DNA from 4 places in the Halomonas sp. IOP_6 genome. Region 4 is predicted to be linked to each of the others. Evidence: predicted binding sites of a transcription regulator. Region 4 holds the regulator's gene; each other region holds the start of a gene.
The links. The regulator sigma-54, encoded in region 4, starts transcription at its own class of promoters, with help from an activator protein. The targets are predictions, from matches to a motif close to TGGCACNNNNNTTGCTNT.
Positions count from the first base shown of each region.

Region 1: the regulator sigma-54 is predicted to act here: its motif matches at 1,839-1,856, upstream of K7H08_RS09605 (P-II family nitrogen regulator).
Region 2: the regulator sigma-54 is predicted to act here: its motif matches at 1,379-1,396, upstream of K7H08_RS09695 (amino acid ABC transporter substrate-binding protein).
Region 3: the regulator sigma-54 is predicted to act here: its motif matches at 1,878-1,895, upstream of K7H08_RS17155 (sugar phosphorylase).

Region 1 is NZ_JAIRBO010000004.1:254,431-258,584, forward strand. It holds gene K7H08_RS09595 (TonB-dependent receptor) at 1-1,027, opposite strand, end outside; gene K7H08_RS09600 (accessory factor UbiK family protein) at 1,215-1,556, opposite strand; gene K7H08_RS09605 (P-II family nitrogen regulator) at 1,920-2,258, shown strand; gene K7H08_RS09610 (ammonium transporter) at 2,304-3,551, shown strand; gene glnK (P-II family nitrogen regulator) at 3,755-4,093, shown strand.
Region 2 is NZ_JAIRBO010000004.1:273,628-277,781, reverse strand. It holds gene speE (polyamine aminopropyltransferase) at 1-86, shown strand, start outside; gene K7H08_RS09700 (amino acid ABC transporter substrate-binding protein) at 179-1,189, shown strand; gene K7H08_RS09695 (amino acid ABC transporter substrate-binding protein) at 1,455-2,480, shown strand; gene K7H08_RS09690 (amino acid ABC transporter permease) at 2,572-3,762, shown strand; gene K7H08_RS09685 (amino acid ABC transporter permease) at 3,784-4,154, shown strand, end outside.
Region 3 is NZ_JAIRBO010000013.1:25,542-29,695, reverse strand. It holds gene ribD (bifunctional diaminohydroxyphosphoribosylaminopyrimidine deaminase/5-amino-6-(5-phosphoribosylamino)uracil reductase RibD) at 21-1,187, opposite strand; gene nrdR (transcriptional regulator NrdR) at 1,187-1,690, opposite strand; gene K7H08_RS17155 (sugar phosphorylase) at 1,928-3,697, shown strand; gene dsbG (thiol:disulfide interchange protein DsbG) at 3,832-4,154, shown strand, end outside.
Region 4 is NZ_JAIRBO010000001.1:548,349-552,502, reverse strand. It holds gene ptsN (PTS IIA-like nitrogen regulatory protein PtsN) at 1-392, opposite strand, end outside; gene hpf (ribosome hibernation-promoting factor, HPF/YfiA family) at 397-705, opposite strand; gene K7H08_RS02620 (RNA polymerase factor sigma-54) at 803-2,218, opposite strand; gene lptB (LPS export ABC transporter ATP-binding protein) at 2,324-3,049, opposite strand; gene lptA (lipopolysaccharide transport periplasmic protein LptA) at 3,122-3,625, opposite strand; gene lptC (LPS export ABC transporter periplasmic protein LptC) at 3,634-4,154, opposite strand, start outside.

The DNA.
Region 1 (4,154 bases), on a different contig from region 4:
CGTCGGCGACTGGGTAGGGAAATGCCTGAAAACTGGACTCTTCCTCCCGGTGAAACGCCTGCAGGTAGAAGTTTTGCCCCCACAGGTTAGCGTGGTGATAGTTGACGTTGACCAGCTTGCGGTCGGTTTCCGGATCGCGCTGTGAACGGTAGCCGTCGCGAATCTCGGCATCGTTCAAGTTGGGCGTGGCTGCGTCGAGGTTGGGAAAGTAAACACCCCGATTACCTTCGTAGCCGGAACGATACAGCTGGGCGCCCAGTTCCAGGCTCTGTTCGTCGGTCAAACGGAATGAGAGGTTGCCCAATACATCAATGCTGCGATTGTCCTGCAGGTCGGTCTGGGCAATATCGGGAAAGATCTCTTGGCCGCCGCCGTCGTAGTGACGGCCGTTGTCCACAATTGAGGTACCCAGGTAGCCCTGAACCCGCTCATTGCCGCCGCTGATCGATTGCGACAGGCGTCGATCCATATCATCGCTGTTGTTGAAGCCCGTGGTGATGCCAGCTTCGGTGCGCCAGTTCAGGCCTTCTTCGCCTTTGCGCGTAATGATATTGATCAAGCCCCCCGTAGCACCGCCGCCATACAGGCTGCTGGCGCCGGAAAGCACTTCTACACGCTCAATATTGAAGGGGTCAATGGCGTCGAACTGACGGGAAAGCCCACGCGAACTGTTCAGAGATACGCCATCGATAAGCACCTGCACGCCCCGACCACGCATGTTTTGCCCATAATTGGTGCGCCCTTGCGGTGCCAGATCCAGCCCCGGCACAAGTTGCCCCAATGCCGTCTTTAGGTCTGCACCATTGCGGGTCTGCTGTTGCAGCATCTCTTTGTCAATCACCCATACCGCGCCAGGTATCTGACTGATCTGGGTCGGGGTGCGGGAGCCAACCACTACCATGGTATCTTCAGCGTTTGCGTTTAGCGTGGATCCAGACGTTGTGTTTTGGGCGAAAACATTGCTGGAAAAGCCTAGTAATAGACCCGTGCCAATGAGTGCAGCCGTTGAAGAAGACCAGTCAGACATGATGAACAATCCGCGAGCAGTTAGGGAATAGGAGGCGGAGAGTATCACCACAACAGTCAATGTCAATGATATTGATTCGTGTTTATTGAGTGGGTATGACGCTCTTTACGTCATCAACATCAACGTATTAAGCCACCACTTAGTGTCGGCAATAGGCGTCGTAAGCCTATTGCCGTCCGTTCTGGGTTTAGGCGGGCTTGTTATCCTCTGAACCATCACTGTTCGGTTCAGGAGCGGGGGTTGGTGGTGCTTCTGCTTCAACGGGGGAAGGGCTCGTTGAGGTAGAAGCTTCCACGGCTGCCTCAAGGCTGGCCACTTGGCGCTCTAGAGCTTCAACGCGGGAGCGGGTGCGCTGTAATACATCCATCAAAATATCAAAGTCTTCCCGTGACACCAGCTCCAGCCTGTCAAAGGCACCACGCACTACCTGCTGTACGCCTTTTTGGATATCTTCCGGGGCTTGGGATGCGTTCTGTAAACGATCCCCAATTTGCTGGGCTAAACGGCTAATGCGATCTTGAGGCGCCATCGCTCTCTCCTTAAATGACCACGCATAAATGTGCACTGCTTACTAACTATAAGGATACGCAACCCGCAGTCGATGCGCATGCATCGTTTACAAATTAGCCTCTGGCTTCTCTTTATCGGCGGGGTGTATCGAAGGAGTGCATCGAAATGGAGCGCCGCGTTTTTATTAATGTTCTTTTATGGTGCAAGCAGGCAGTGGCGGCTGCTGCTAAGTCTTCCTTGCCACCGAATAATCTTGAGTTTTATAAAACAAACTGCTGACTTATAAGAAAAAAAAGTTGGGTGGCATGGTATGCGCATTAACGAGATAAGCAGTTAATTCGGGCGGCGCTGCCGCTACCTAATCCAGCAGGGGAGATCCGGGATGAAACTCATCACCGCTATCATCAAGCCATTCAAACTTGACGACGTTCGTGAAGCGCTCGCTGACAACGGCGTTCAGGGCATCACGGTGACTGAAGTTAAAGGCTTCGGTCGTCAAAAGGGGCATACCGAGCTGTATCGTGGTGCGGAGTACGTCGTCGACTTTCTACCCAAGGTAAAAGTTGAAGTGGCCGTGGACGACACCCGGTTAGAGAGCGTATTGGAAGCGATCTGTAGCGCGGCTAACAGCGGCAAGATCGGTGACGGCAAGGTGTTTGTGACACCGCTTGAAGACGTTATTCGGATTCGGACAGGCGAACGCGGTGCAGACGCCGTTTGAAGCTGTTTTTTCGGATCATTTCTATAGTTCAACGGGGAACTTAAAATGAATGAGTTGACTGATCTGAGCTACGCGCTCGACACGTTTTACTTCCTAATTTGCGGCGTGCTCGTCATGTGGATGGCCGCTGGCTTCTCAATGCTTGAGGCTGGCTTGGTACGTTCAAAAAACACCGCCGAGATTCTGACCAAAAATATCGCGCTATTTGCGATTGCCTGCACCATGTACTTGCTGGTGGGTTACTACATTATGTATTCCAGCAGCGCGGGTGGCTTCCTACCCAACCTTGGTTTCTTGATTGGCGCTGAAAACAGCGTGGATGCAGTGACCGCAGGCGGTGATGATGCGCCTTACTACTCAATGCGCTCTGACTTTTTCTTCCAGGTAGTGTTCGTGGCCACTGCCATGTCGATTGTGTCTGGTGCGGTTGCTGAGCGCATGAAGCTGTGGGCTTTCCTGGCCTTCGCAGTGGTGATGACAGCCTTTATTTATCCGGTGTCTGGCTACTGGACGTGGGGCGGCGGCTGGTTGTCTGAAGTCGGCTATTCCGATTACGCGGGTTCCGGCATTGTTCACTTAGCAGGTGCCGCGGCTGCCTTAGCGGGTGTATTGGTGCTTGGCCCACGTAAAGGTAAGTATGGTAAAGATGGGTCTATCCACGCGATTCCAGGCGCCAACATGCCGCTGGCCACACTGGGTACTTTTATCCTTTGGATGGGGTGGTTCGGCTTCAATGGTGGCTCTGAGTTGAAAATGTCTGATATCAGCTCTGCCAACAACGTTGCTCAAGTGTTTGTTAACACCAACGCGGCCGCTGCCGGTGGCGTGCTTGCCGCACTTATTCTTGCCAAACTGTGGTTCCGTAAAGCGGACCTTACCATGGCGCTTAACGGTGCACTGGCTGGTCTTGTCGCGATTACTGCGGATCCTCTGTCGCCCTCTGCGCTAGGCGCTGCGGTGATTGGGGCGGTAGGTGGCTTGATCGTTGTCGCTGCGATCGTCACGCTGGACAAGCTGAAGCTTGATGATCCGGTCGGCGCTATCTCGGTACACGGTGTGGTGGGTATCTGGGGCGTGCTGGCAGTTCCGCTGACCAATGGCGACGCTTCTTTCGGCGCACAGCTGATCGGTATCGTTGGTATCTTTGGCTGGGTATTCGTTGCGAGCCTGGTGGTATGGCTGGTGCTGAAAGCCATCATGGGCATCCGTGTCAGCGAAGAAGAAGAGTATGAAGGTGTCGATATTGCTGAGTGCGGTCTTGAAGCCTATCCCGAATTTAGCGTTAAGAAATAAGCTTACGCTAATGAAATGAGCTGGCGTGCTCTTTTGGCCTCCCCTAGCGGGAGGCCTTTTTGCCTTAGTGCATTGTTACAATCCATTGGCGCTGATTTTTTATTCTCTGCCTGTAGCGGTGTATGCTTAACGCTAACGGGCTTGGCTAACAGCAGTGTCCCGCCAACCTTTAATAAAAGGCCACCAAGCTAGAGGATGTCGCAATGAAATTGATCTCAGCCATTATCAAGCCGTTTAAGCTTGATGACGTACGCGAATCGCTCTCTGATATCGGCGTGCAGGGCATTACGGTAACGGAAGTGAAGGGCTTTGGCCGTCAGAAAGGTCACACAGAGCTATATCGTGGTGCAGAGTACGTGGTGGATTTTCTGCCCAAAGTAAAGCTAGAAGTTGCGGTAGATGACGATATGGCGGAACAGGTTATTGATGCCATTACGCAGGTTGCCAATACAGGCAAAATCGGCGACGGCAAAATCTTTGTCATGCCGCTGGAGCAGGTGATCCGTATTCGTACCGGTGAAACCGGTAAAGACGCGGTTTAATCGCGACGGGTGCTTCGCAGCCTAAAATTACCAAAACGCCCCGCTAAGCGGCCTGCTTAGC
Region 2 (4,154 bases), on a different contig from region 4:
ATAAAATGCCGCTACAGTACTACACTGGTGATGCTCACCGTGGTGCACTATCGCTGCCGCCTTTTATGCGTAAAGCCTTCGCATAACTTAGCGCCTGCGAATAGCCAAAAAGCCGAGCATTGCTCGGCTTTTTTTATGTGCTTACGTTTACTTGCCCTTTCACGTTAAGGAATAACAAATGAAAACCGTTCGTTGGTTGGGAGTAGGAATTGGTGTTTTAGTACCTGCGATGGCCATGGCCAGTACGCTGGAAACCGTTCAGGAGCGCGATAGCGTACGTTGTGGCGTTAACGCTGCCCAGCCAGGCTTTTCGTCATTAGATGACGACGACCAATACCGGGGCCTGGATACCGATGTATGCCGTGCCATTGCCGCTGCGGCGCTTGGCGACGCGACAAAAGTAGACTTCGTGCCACTCGACTCGGTAGAACGTTTCACCGCGCTGCAGTCTGGCGAAGTCGATGTCCTATCACGCACCACGACCTGGACCTCGAGCCGTGACACGACGATGGGGATGAACTTTACCGGCGTAAGTTACTACGATGGCCAAGCCTTTATGGTGGCCAGCGATCTAGGCGTGCAAAGCGCTAAAGAGCTTGATGGCGCGGCAGTTTGTACCCAGTCCGGCACCACCAGCGAACTCAATCTTTCTGATTACTTTCGTATCAACGGCATGACTTATGATGCTGTCGTTTTTGATGCGCCTGAGCAATCTATTGCTGGCTTTGAAGCGGGCCGTTGCGATGTTTTAAGCTCCGACGCTTCCCAACTGTATGCCCAACGGATGCAGCTTGCTGATCCCGACATGGCGGTCGTGCTCCCTGAAATTATCTCGAAAGAACCGCTGGGCCCAGCCGTTCGTCAAAATGATGACCAATGGTTCAATCTTGTGAAGTGGTCGCTGTTTGCCATGCTAAATGCGGAAGAGCTAGGCATTACACAAGCTAACGTAGATGAACAGCTTAATTCGGAGAATCCTGATGTCATGCGCCTGCTTGGTCAAGATGGTGACTTTGGTGAGCCAATGGGCATCAATACCGATTGGGCGTACCAAATCATCAAGCAGGTGGGTAACTACGCCGATATCTTTGATAAAAACGTCGGTGCTGACTCTGACTTCAAGATTGCCAGAGGCTTAAACGCCTTGTGGAAAGATGGTGGCATTCAATACGCACCCCCTATTCGCTAATCCTGTTTATCTTTCAAACCCGTTAATCTGTAACGCTTAAACCTACTATTCTAAAACTATCAGCAACGTTAGCGACTCGCACCAAAATAGAGCAATCGCTAGTCGCTAATGTTCCTTTTTGCACCAATACTTTCGTATACAGCTGGCATTTTGCGTTGAAAAGCGCTGAATTTGACGACATATCCTTTCTGGCACCTTCCTTGCTAGCTTTTAGTGTCATGCATCTGCATGCATAACGACATTAAATCGAGTAAGGGGAACGACCATGATGAATAAAAAACACTTGGTACTGCTGGCCTCCGCGGGTGCTATCACGTTGGCCGGTGTCGCCACTGCTCAAGCTGATACGTTAGAAGACACGATGGAACGTGGCGCCGTACAGTGCGGCGTCAGTGACGGCCTGCCAGGCTTTTCCGCCCCGGACGATGAAGGTAACTGGCAAGGACTCGACGTTGACGTATGTCGTGCTGTTGCAGCTGCCGTTCTCGGTGATGCTGATGCGGTGAACTACATTTCTCTGAACGCTGTAGAGCGTTTTACGGCCCTGCAGTCTGGCGAAGTCGACGTACTTTCACGCAACACCACCTGGACCACCACTCGTGACACCACGCTGGGCCTCAACTTCACTGGCGTTAACTTCTATGATGGCCAAGGCTTTATGGTCTCCCGCGACCTGGGTATTTCCAGCGCATCTGAACTGGACGGTGCCGCTATTTGTATTCAGTCTGGCACCACGACTGAGCTAAACCTAGCAGACTACTTCCGTGCCAACGGCATGGAATTCGACCCCATCGTTTTCGATACCTCTGAGCAAACCGTGGGTGGCTTCCAGGCTGGCCGCTGTGACGTTCTCACCTCCGATACTTCCCAGCTAGCCGCACTGCGTATTCAGCTAGATGACCCGTCTGGCGCGATGATTCTGCCAGACGTTATCTCCAAAGAGCCGCTCGGCCCGGTGGTGCGTCAAGGTGACGATGTATGGTTTAACATCGTGAAGTGGTCGTTATTCGCCATGCTTAACGGCGAAGAGTACGGCATCACCAGCGAAAATGCCGAAGAGATGCTCAGCTCTGAGAATCCTGATGTTGCCCGCCTACTTGGCCAAGATGGCAACTACGGTGAAGGTATGGGCTTAGAAGCCGATTGGGCTTACAACATCCTGAGCCAAGTTGGTAACTACGGCGAAAGCTTTGAGCGCAACGTCGGTATGGGCTCTCCGCTTGAAATTGAGCGCGGCGTTAACGCCCTCTGGAATCAAGGTGGTTTCCAGTACGCACCGCCGATTCGCTAAGCGTCTCGTTTGACCCCGGCCCGCCGCCCCATTCTTCCAAGGGCATCGGCGGGCCATTTGATTGACCGTCCGTATCGCGGAGACGCCTTCCATGTCCGTAAGTCCTAACACTCGTCCCGCTGGCCACAAGCCGCCGTTTTGGCGAGATCGCGCCAAACGTGCGCTTATTTTCCAGCTACTCCTCGTCGCCGCTGTGGCAGCCTTTCTGCTCTACATTGTCGGTAATGTCCAAGACAACTTATCCGCACGTGGTATCACCACCGGGTTTGGTTTCTTGGGCAACACCGCAGGCTTTGGGATTGTGCAGAGTCTGATCGACTACTCATCTCAGAGCACTTATGGCCGTACCTTCCTGGTTGGCTTACTGAATACGTTGTTGGTGGGTGGCCTAGGGGTATTGGCCGCGACCATCATTGGCTTTATTGTTGGCATCGCCCGCCTGTCGCCTAACTGGCTGCTGGCGCGCTTAGCCACCGCCTATATCGAAACCTTCCGCAATATCCCGCTGCTACTACAAATTTTCTTCTGGTACTTTGCGGTATTACGCACGTTGCCAAGCGCCAGAGATAGCCTGGCATTTGGCGAGGCTCTCTTTCTCAACGTACGCGGATTGTATTTACCCCAGCCGCTGTTTGAGTCTGGCTTTGGCTTGATCCCTCTTACCTTCCTTGTCGCCATTGTTGCCAGTATTGCCCTGGTGATATGGAACAAGCGTCGCCATGAAGCCACAGGCAAACGCCTGCCGGCTTACTGGATCTCGTTTTTGCTGATTTTTGGCTTACCGCTGTTAGTGCTAGTTGCCACTGGCGTGCCGGTTACCTGGGAAATGCCGGAACTACGCGGCTTTAATTTCCGTGGCGGTATTACGGTAATCCCTGAGTTCCTCGCGCTTTGGCTGGCACTGTCGATTTATACCGCCTCCTTTATTGCTGAAATTGTCCGCTCTGGCATTCAAGCAATTTCGCACGGGCAAACGGAAGCTGCCCAGGCACTAAGCCTGCCACGTAACCTGGTACTTCGTCTGGTGGTTATCCCTCAGGCACTGCGCGTCATTATTCCGCCGCTAACCAGCCAGTACTTGAACTTGATTAAGAACTCGTCGCTGGCAACCGCCATCGGTTATCCCGACCTTGTCTCGGTGTTTGCAGGCACCACGCTGAACCAGACCGGCCAAGCCATTGAGGTCATTGCAATGACCATGGCGGTCTACCTAACCATCAGCCTGCTGGTGTCCATGTTTATGAACTGGTTCAACGCCCGAGTGGCACTGGTTGAACGCTAGGCCGACGGTGAGGATGTTTACATGATCCATAATCAAACAATCATTAAAGAGCGGCCAGCCCCCAGTAGTTCTGTCGGGGCGATTGCTTGGCTACGTACCAATCTGTTCAATGGCCCGATCAATACCATCTTTACCCTGATCGGGCTTTACATACTCTATTTGCTTGTTGTTCCCACCGTTCAGTGGGCGTTTTTGAATGCTGACTGGATAGGTACCACACGGGATGACTGCTCTCGGGAAGGAGCTTGCTGGGTCTTCATCAATGCACGCTTTACCCAGTTTATCTACGGCTTGTATCCCCGTGAAGAAATCTGGCGAGCCAACATCGTCTTTGCTGGCTTCTTTACGCTGATAGCCTGGCTAGCAATTCCCCGCCTGCCCCTCAAACGTTG
Region 3 (4,154 bases), on a different contig from region 4:
CCTTGCTCTGGCCCGGCGCGCTAGTCAGTGCACGGTTTAGCGATGATGCGCCAGTCACTCCCAACGGCTCGAATTTCTTTAATAGTTAAACGCTTTTGGTCGGCCATGCGGGTCATCCCGGGCAACGCAAATAGTGGTCGAGCCTCGCCACCCAAAAGCGTGGGAGCAACAAATAACTGCAGTTCATCCACCGCATTTGCATCTAGCAGCGCGCCTGCCAGCGTAGCGCCGGTTTCAACCAGCAGCTCATTTACCAGCTCATGCTCAGCCAACCAGCTCAGCATCTCTGCGAGGTCGATTCGGCCTTCTTGAGCCGCGGGCAGTACCTTAATGTCAGCGCCTGCAGCTTCCAGCTTTTGGCGTTTTTCTTCACTGTGGTGTTCAGTGGTAATAATCAATGTGCGGCCTGGTTCACGAAGACAAGCGGCCGCTAACGGTAACCGCAGACGCGAATCCAAAATAACGCGTAGTGGCTGCCGCTGACTAATTGTATCCGCGTTATCGAGCCCCAACTGGTCTGCGCGCACTGTTAGCCGTGAATCATCCATAATGACGGACTCAACGCCGCTCAAAATAGCGCTTGAACGAGCTCGCAGACGCTGCACTTGACTGCGAGCTTCTGGGCCAGTAATCCATTGCGACTCTCCAGAGCCCATGGCAGTGCGGCCATCCAGGCTCATGGCCATTTTTAAGCGTACAAAGGGACGTTTGTGCTGCATACGGGAAATAAAGCCAGGATTTAACGCACGGGCATCCTGTTCCAACAGCCCAACATCTACCTGAATTCCTGATTCCCGAAGCCGCTTGATACCGCGTCCACTCACGCAAGGGTTAGGGTCAACCATTGCGACCACCACGCGGGCAACGTTGGCATCCGCTAACGCAACGGCACAAGGGCCAGTGCGTCCTGTATGGGAACAAGGTTCCAGCGTGACATAAGCCGTTGCGCCTTCTGCCTTTGCACCAGCGGCGTTAAGCGCGTGGATTTCTGCATGAGGTTCGCCAGCACGGAGGTGAAAGCCATCGCCAACCACTTGCCCTTCCGCGTGTTGATCGTAGCGGACAATAACACAGCCTACCCGGGGGTTGGGGTCTGTTGTATACAGCCCTTTCGCCGCCAATTGCAGAGCACGCGCCATAAATTGATGATCAGCGCTGGTAAAGCCTCTCTCCATCAACTCGTTCATCAAGCCTCTCCGCGATGTGGATCGCTGTGGGCTGATGCAGGGTGATCGCCAGGATCTTGAGAAAGACGGTCTATCTCAGCGCGAAATTCGTCTAAATCCTGAAACTTACGATATACCGATGCAAAGCGAATATACGCCACCTGATCCAGGTTGCTTAATGCCTTCATAACGGCCTCACCGATATCCCGCGCATTTACTTCGCGGTCCCCGCGGGCACGAAGCGATTGGCGAATACGCTCAACGGCGGCTTCTATTGCCTCGGCACTTACCGGACGCTTCTCCAGCGCTCGCAACATGCCTGCACGCAGCTTGCTCTCGTTAAAGGTTTCGCGTGAGCCGTCGGATTTTACGACCCTCGGCATAATCAGTTCTGCGGTTTCATACGTGGTGAAGCGCTCTTGGCAGCTAGCGCATTGGCGACGACGGCGCACCTGGTCACCGTCGGCTACCAGCCGCGAGTCGGTCACTCGAGTATCATTAGCACCACAAAAAGGGCAATGCATGGCAGTCAACCTGTTGTCAGTACGTGCAGCGTGTCAGCTTGTGCGGATAACGGCACATATAAGCATATTGTGAACTTTTATTAGCAGCGGAGTAGCCACGCGCTACAACGACATGCAGTTTAAGGGCGCTTGCAAGCAAAAATAGTCGCTTCTTTAAACGCGGCGTTAACCTAGCATTGTAACGATTTGGCACACAAGCTGCAGCGTTTGTCGTAGGTTGTTTAAGAGGAAACCCCTATGACCCCATTTGAGCAGACAGTCCACCATTTCCTTTCGCACCTCTACGGCCCCCGCGCCAGCGAGGTACAGCGCCGTCTTGGACAACACATTGACCACTTTCGCAGTGCATCACAGGCGCCAGCCATAACAGAAAATACCGCGGCTGAAGGCGATAATGCACCAACGTGGAGCGAAAAAGATCAATGGGTCATTAGCTACGGTGATTCCATTGTGGCAGAGGAAACGCCTCCTCTTGCTGTGCTGAATGAGTTTCTTCAACGCTATTTGGGGGAGCGTATTAGCGGCGTGCATGTGCTACCTTTTTTTCCTTGGAGTAGCGATGATGGCTTTTCAGTCATTCATTACCGCGAGGTTAATCCAGAGCTAGGTGATTGGCAGCACATCCGTGAGCTAGCAAGCCACTATGACGTGATGGGCGATTTAGTGCTAAACCACGTGTCTCGCGAATCCCTGTGGTTTGTGGATTATTTAACCGGAAGTTTGCCGGGTCGTGATTACTTTATAGAAATAGACCCAGAAACCGATGTTTCTGACGTGGTTCGACCACGTAGCAGCCCATTGCTAGTGCCCATTTCCACGCGCCGGGGCACGCGCCATGTATGGGCAACCTTCTCAGAAGATCAGATCGATTTAAACTTTGAAAATCCTGACGTATTGCTCGAGTTTGTTGGCATCCTGCTGTTTTACCTCCAACAGGGCGTGCGTATCATTCGCCTGGATGCAGTGGCATTTTTATGGAAGCGTCTGGGAACGCCATGCATCCACCTTCCCGAAACCCATACGGTGGTCCGTTTACTGCGCGCCATTGTGGATGAAATAGCGCCGGGCACGCTGATAATTACCGAGACCAATGTCCCTCACGCAGAAAATATCAGTTACTTTGGCCTAGAGCGGTTAGCCAACGGGGCACCAGACGAAGCTCATATGGTCTATCAATTCGCCCTGCCCCCTTTGTTATTGCACACGCTCACCCGCGGTGAAGCCACTACCCTTCAAACATGGCTTTCCAGCCTGCCGATATTGCCCAGACACTGCACCTATTTAAACTTCACCGCGAGCCATGATGGTATTGGCGTGCGCCCTTTAGAAGGGGTGCTACCCGATCATGAGCGAGATGCACTGCTAGAACTGATGCATCGCTTTGGTGGCTTTGTCAGCATGCGGAGCAATCCCGATGGCAGTGACTCGCCCTACGAAATCAATATTACTTGGTTTGAGGCCATGCGCGGCACGCGCAGAGGACCAGACCCCTGGCAAATTGCCCGCTTCCTGTGCAGCCAAGCTATTATGCTGACGCTCCAGGGCATTCCCGCCCTCTATATTCATACATTGACCGGCACGCTTAACGATGTCGAAGGAGTGGAGCGCAGCGGCCGATTGCGCTCAATTAATCGACGCCGCTGGCAGCGTGATGAGCTAGCACTGTTACTCGAAAGCCCCTCAACGCCGACTCACGATGTGTTTCATGCGCTTAGCCGCTTGCTGGAACTTCGGCGCACAGAGCCCTGCTTCCACCCCAACGCCACACAACGCGTACTGACCACGCCGCCTGACGTGTTAGCCATTGAGCGAGGCCCGCTAAGCGACGGCCGCCGCCTGCTTGCCCTGTTTAATGTCACCGATACGCTACTGCCATTAGATAATGTAGGAGAAGCACTTGAGCAGGCACTTAGCCAACATGCTTGGCGTGCTTTAGATCTGCAAAACGCCCTGGAGGAAACCGCGCTTCCTCCCTATGCAATAAGATGGATGGTGGCAGACACGTGAAAGGTGCATTGCGGCATAATGTCTCAGTAATTAGGCAATATAATCGCCAAATAATCGATGACTGAGATACTGTCGCGATCATCATCAATGGCGATAGCGTTGATGCCGACTTTTCGCATGTATAAGGACGTGTTATGCCTCACATTTTTTTGCCGGGATTGCGCACCTTAGCGCTTACTGTAGCGATGAGTAGCGTGTCGTTGAGTTATGCCGAAGAACTGCCTGCACCGGTTCAAGCGCTCACCAACCAGGGGATAACGATTCACGGTCAGTTTGAGGCGCCAGGGGGCATGCGTGGTTACGGTGCTAGCGTACAGGGCCAAGAGTTGGCGATTTATTTAACTCCTGATGGCCAACACACTATTATCGGCACGCTAATGGATGATCAAGGCAACGACCTCACCGAAGCACAGATAGAGGAGCATGTTCGGGTTCCGCTTGAAGCGCAAACCTGGGC
Region 4 (4,154 bases):
TGACGTGTGTCAACGTTGTTCATGATGGACGCCACTTGCCCTAATAAGGCTAAGTGCGTGTCGTCCGCCTCTTCGGGCACTAAAAGTACGAAAACAAGGTCGACGGGGTCGCCATCAATAGCATCGAAATCTACTGGCTCAGCTAACTTTAAAAAACCAGCGATAGGCGAGCTGCAGTGAGGGCTACGGGCGTGAGGAATAGCAACGCCGTTGCCTATTCCAGTGCTACCCAAACGCTCACGACCAATCAGGCGGCTGAAGACTTCTTGGCTATCTAGGCTTGGCGTGTTTTGCGCAATAAAGGTGCTGAAAAATTCCAGCACCCTTTTTTTGCTGCCCCCGGGGACGTCATACAGCACGCGCTCCGGGGGAAGAATAGTTTCCAACGTCATTGAGTTAACGCACGCCAGCGCCTTGGGCGCGAGCTTGTGCTTTTTCCTTGTGTTTAACGAGTTGACGATCAATTTTGTCCGCTAGTGCATCAATCGCAGCGTACATATCGTTGTCTAATGCTTCTGCGTGTAGATCGGCACCTGCAGCATGCAGGGTGCAGGCAGCTTGCTGGCGCTCCTTTTCAACAGATAAGGTCACTTGTACGGTGGTGATATTGTCATAATGGCGCTCAACGCGTTCCAGCTTCTCATTTACATAGTCACGCAAGGCGTCAGTCAGATCTACGTGATGACCAGTGATATTTACTTGCATTGACGTGCTCCTTATCCATCGGACTGTTCTTCGATTGTAACCCTTTTTGCGCTATTGCAAAGCCCTTAGACAGACTTTGTTCGTTAGCACTGTTTTATTAGCGTAAACGGCGGCGTTCGCTTGAAGAGGGTATACCCATCGACTCGCGATATTTGGCCACCGTTCGCCTTGCCACATTAATGCCACCCTCTTCCAATAGCGACACGAGGCGGCTGTCTGAGAGAGGTTTCCCGGGCGGTTCATCTTGCACCAGTTTTTTGATTCGAGCGCGGATGGCGGTGCTGGAGTGACTGTCACCGCCGTCCTGGCCACTTACTTGGCTTGAAAAGAAGTATTTGAGCTCAAACACTCCGCGCGGAGTATGAATGTATTTCTGGGTGGTGACCCTGGAAATAGTGGATTCATGCATTTCTACGGCGTCTGCGATATCGGCTAAAATCAGCGGTTTCATGGCTTCTTCGCCGTGTTCCAGAAAGCCTATCTGGCGAGCTATGATTTCTCGGCCCACCCGCAGTAGCGTATCATTTCGACTTGAAAGGCTCTTGATGAGCCAGCGAGCTTCTTGGAGATGCTCTTTTAAAAATTGGTTATCTTGGCTCTTGTCAGCCCGTTTGATCAGGCTTGCGTAGTCAGGTTGAATGCGCAAGCGCGGCAATGCCTCAGGATTTAGCTCCAGGTGCCATCCTTCGTGGTCATGGCGTACGACTAAATCTGGCGTTACATAGCTGTCATCAGTGTCGCCAAAGGCACTTCCTGGGCGAGGATCAAGGCTGCGGATCAAGCGGATGACATCATCAAGCTGCTCATCATCTAGACTTAACCGCCGCTTTAGCAAACGCACATCATCCTTACCAAGCGCTTCCAGAAATTGACGCACTAACCGCTTGGCAGGCATAAGCAGCGGTGTATCTTCCGGTAGTGAGGCGAGCTGCAGCATTAAGCACTCCCGCAGGTCGCGAGCAAATACACCGGTGGGCTCAAACTGTTGAAGACGAAGCAAGGTTGTTTCAACTTCACGCTGGCTAAGGCCTTCATGCCCTTGGGCTTTAAGTCCTTCGCGAATGTCATTGAGAGGCTGGGTTAGGTAGCCGTTGGCATCCAGTGCATCGATGAGGCTTTCAGCAATGGCGTGGTCGCGTGGTGAAAAATCTGTCATGGCGAGTTGCCAAAGTAAGTGGCCATGCAAACTTTGACCAGCGGCTTGACGCTCAAAGTCAGGCCCCTCGCTGCTGGCACCATGGCTACCAAGGTCTTGATAAGTGTCTGACCAGTCACTGTCAGTTGAGAGTTCGTTAGGAATGCTTTCGGACCATTCAGCTTCCTGGGGTTCACTAACGGCCTGTTCGCCGAACTCATCTTCCTGCTCAAGCATTGGATTGGCATCAAGTGCTTGCTGAATTTCTTGACGGAGGTCCAGCGTTGATAGCTGTAACAGGGCGATGGCCTGCTGCAGCTGAGGTGTCATGGTCAGCTGTGTACCGATACGCAATTGAAGAGAAGCTTTCATGACCATCTGAGAACCGCTCGTTAATCAGAAAGCTCCACCCTAGTGCGAGTTATGGCTTGGTGCAAGTGCAATAAGTATGCCACCACTACTATTTTTTCTACAGATGGCTGTTTACAAGCGGAAATCAGCCCCCAAATAAACGTCTCTTACCCGCTGGTTGTTGAGAATTTCCTGAGGGGGGCCACTGGCGATGATATGGCCGTCACCTACAATGTAAGCAATATCGCAAATATCCAGTGTTTCCCTGACGTTATGATCAGTGATCAGCACGCCGATATGGCGCTTTTTGAGGGCTCGAATGATCGTTTTAATATCGCCCACTGAGATTGGATCAACGCCGGCAAACGGCTCATCAAGCAGGATAAAGGCAGGCTCGGTCGCGAGGGAGCGGGCAATCTCAACACGTCTACGCTCTCCGCCCGAAAGACTCATGCCGAAGTTGTCACGAATGTGCGTGATGTGAAAATCTTCCAGTAGCGACTCAAGGCGCTGCTCCCTGGCGCTACGATCGAGCTCTTTGCGGGTTTCCAGGATTGCCATGATGTTGTCGGCGACGGTAAGTTTGCGAAAAATAGAGGCTTCCTGAGGCAAGTAGCCAATACCAGCCATTGCACGTTCGTGCATGGGGGCATGGGTTAAATCAAGCTCATCAATGCCAACCTTTCCCGCATCAGACTTTACCAAGCCGACAATCATATAAAACGATGTCGTTTTGCCTGCGCCATTGGGGCCTAGTAGCCCTACCACGCTGCCTTGAGATATCTCTAGGTTAATATCCTTAACGACACGGCGGCGTTTATAGCTTTTAGCTAAGTGTTGGGCATAAAGTGTTTTTATCGGCGCGGTTTCTGATTCTGAGGCTGTGGTTTGAGGTGCGGGCTCTGCGTTATTGGTCGCCACTGGACACTCCTATTGTTCCGGCTGAAGAGTCATGCGGATACGTTGTGGCTCACCACCACTAACATCAGAACGCGCCTGAACCACACCTTGGTCGATAAAGTACTCTAATCGCCCACCTTCAAAGCGATCTGCTTGCTGGGTCAGTTCCGCTTGGTCAATGAGCTCTACCCGACGCTCGGCAACATGGTAAATAATACGTTTTGCCCAGCCTTCCATTGGGCTAGCTTGGTCTTCGAGCTGGTTACGTATGTAGGCTCGTCCACCGGTTGCAATGGCACGCGATAGCTCGCCAGCATCGTTGCGCTGAATCTCAACGCGATCGCCGCGCAGTTGCATATTGCCCTGCCGAATATCGACGTTGCCTGAATACACTGCGGTGCCTGCGCGTTGATCGAGATCTAAACGGTCAGCCTCTACTTCTACGGGGGCTTGGCTTTGTGCCATAACCGGTAGCGCTGCCGCTGAAATGGGTAGCGCAATGACGAAGAGTGCCGTGCGAATAAGAACGTTCATCGCGACTCCTACTGAGAACGAGTGGCAGGCGGGTGAACGCCGCGCACGTTATTGGTTAAGCGGATCTGGCTATCATCCAGCCATACATCCATACGTGAAGCGTCAATGCGCTGGGGCGGTTGCTGAAGTATGGTTTCGGCATCGCTCCAAGCATGACGGGTGATGCCATCATAGTGTAATAACTCAGTATTCAACTGCCAGCCCTCATCAGGTGCAAGTAATTGGGCTGAACCAGCTAGCGTGAGCGCCTGCGTGTCAGTATTTAGGGTGCCGGTCTCCGCCGTCGCTAGCCATTGACGCTCATCGCTATCAAATAGTGTCGCCCTGGGGGAGAGGACATCTGTCATCGCCGTTTGAGGGGTATGAACTAAGCGTGGCGTCGTCAGCGACTGCTGGATGGCTCCGGTGTCACCAAACAGAGTAATTTCTGCATTCTCTAGTACATGGCCGGGCTCTTGAGCACGAGCCTCTGCGTCGATTGATTGGTCTTGAGGGCCGCGCGGATCCAGCCATACCAGTACGCCACCTA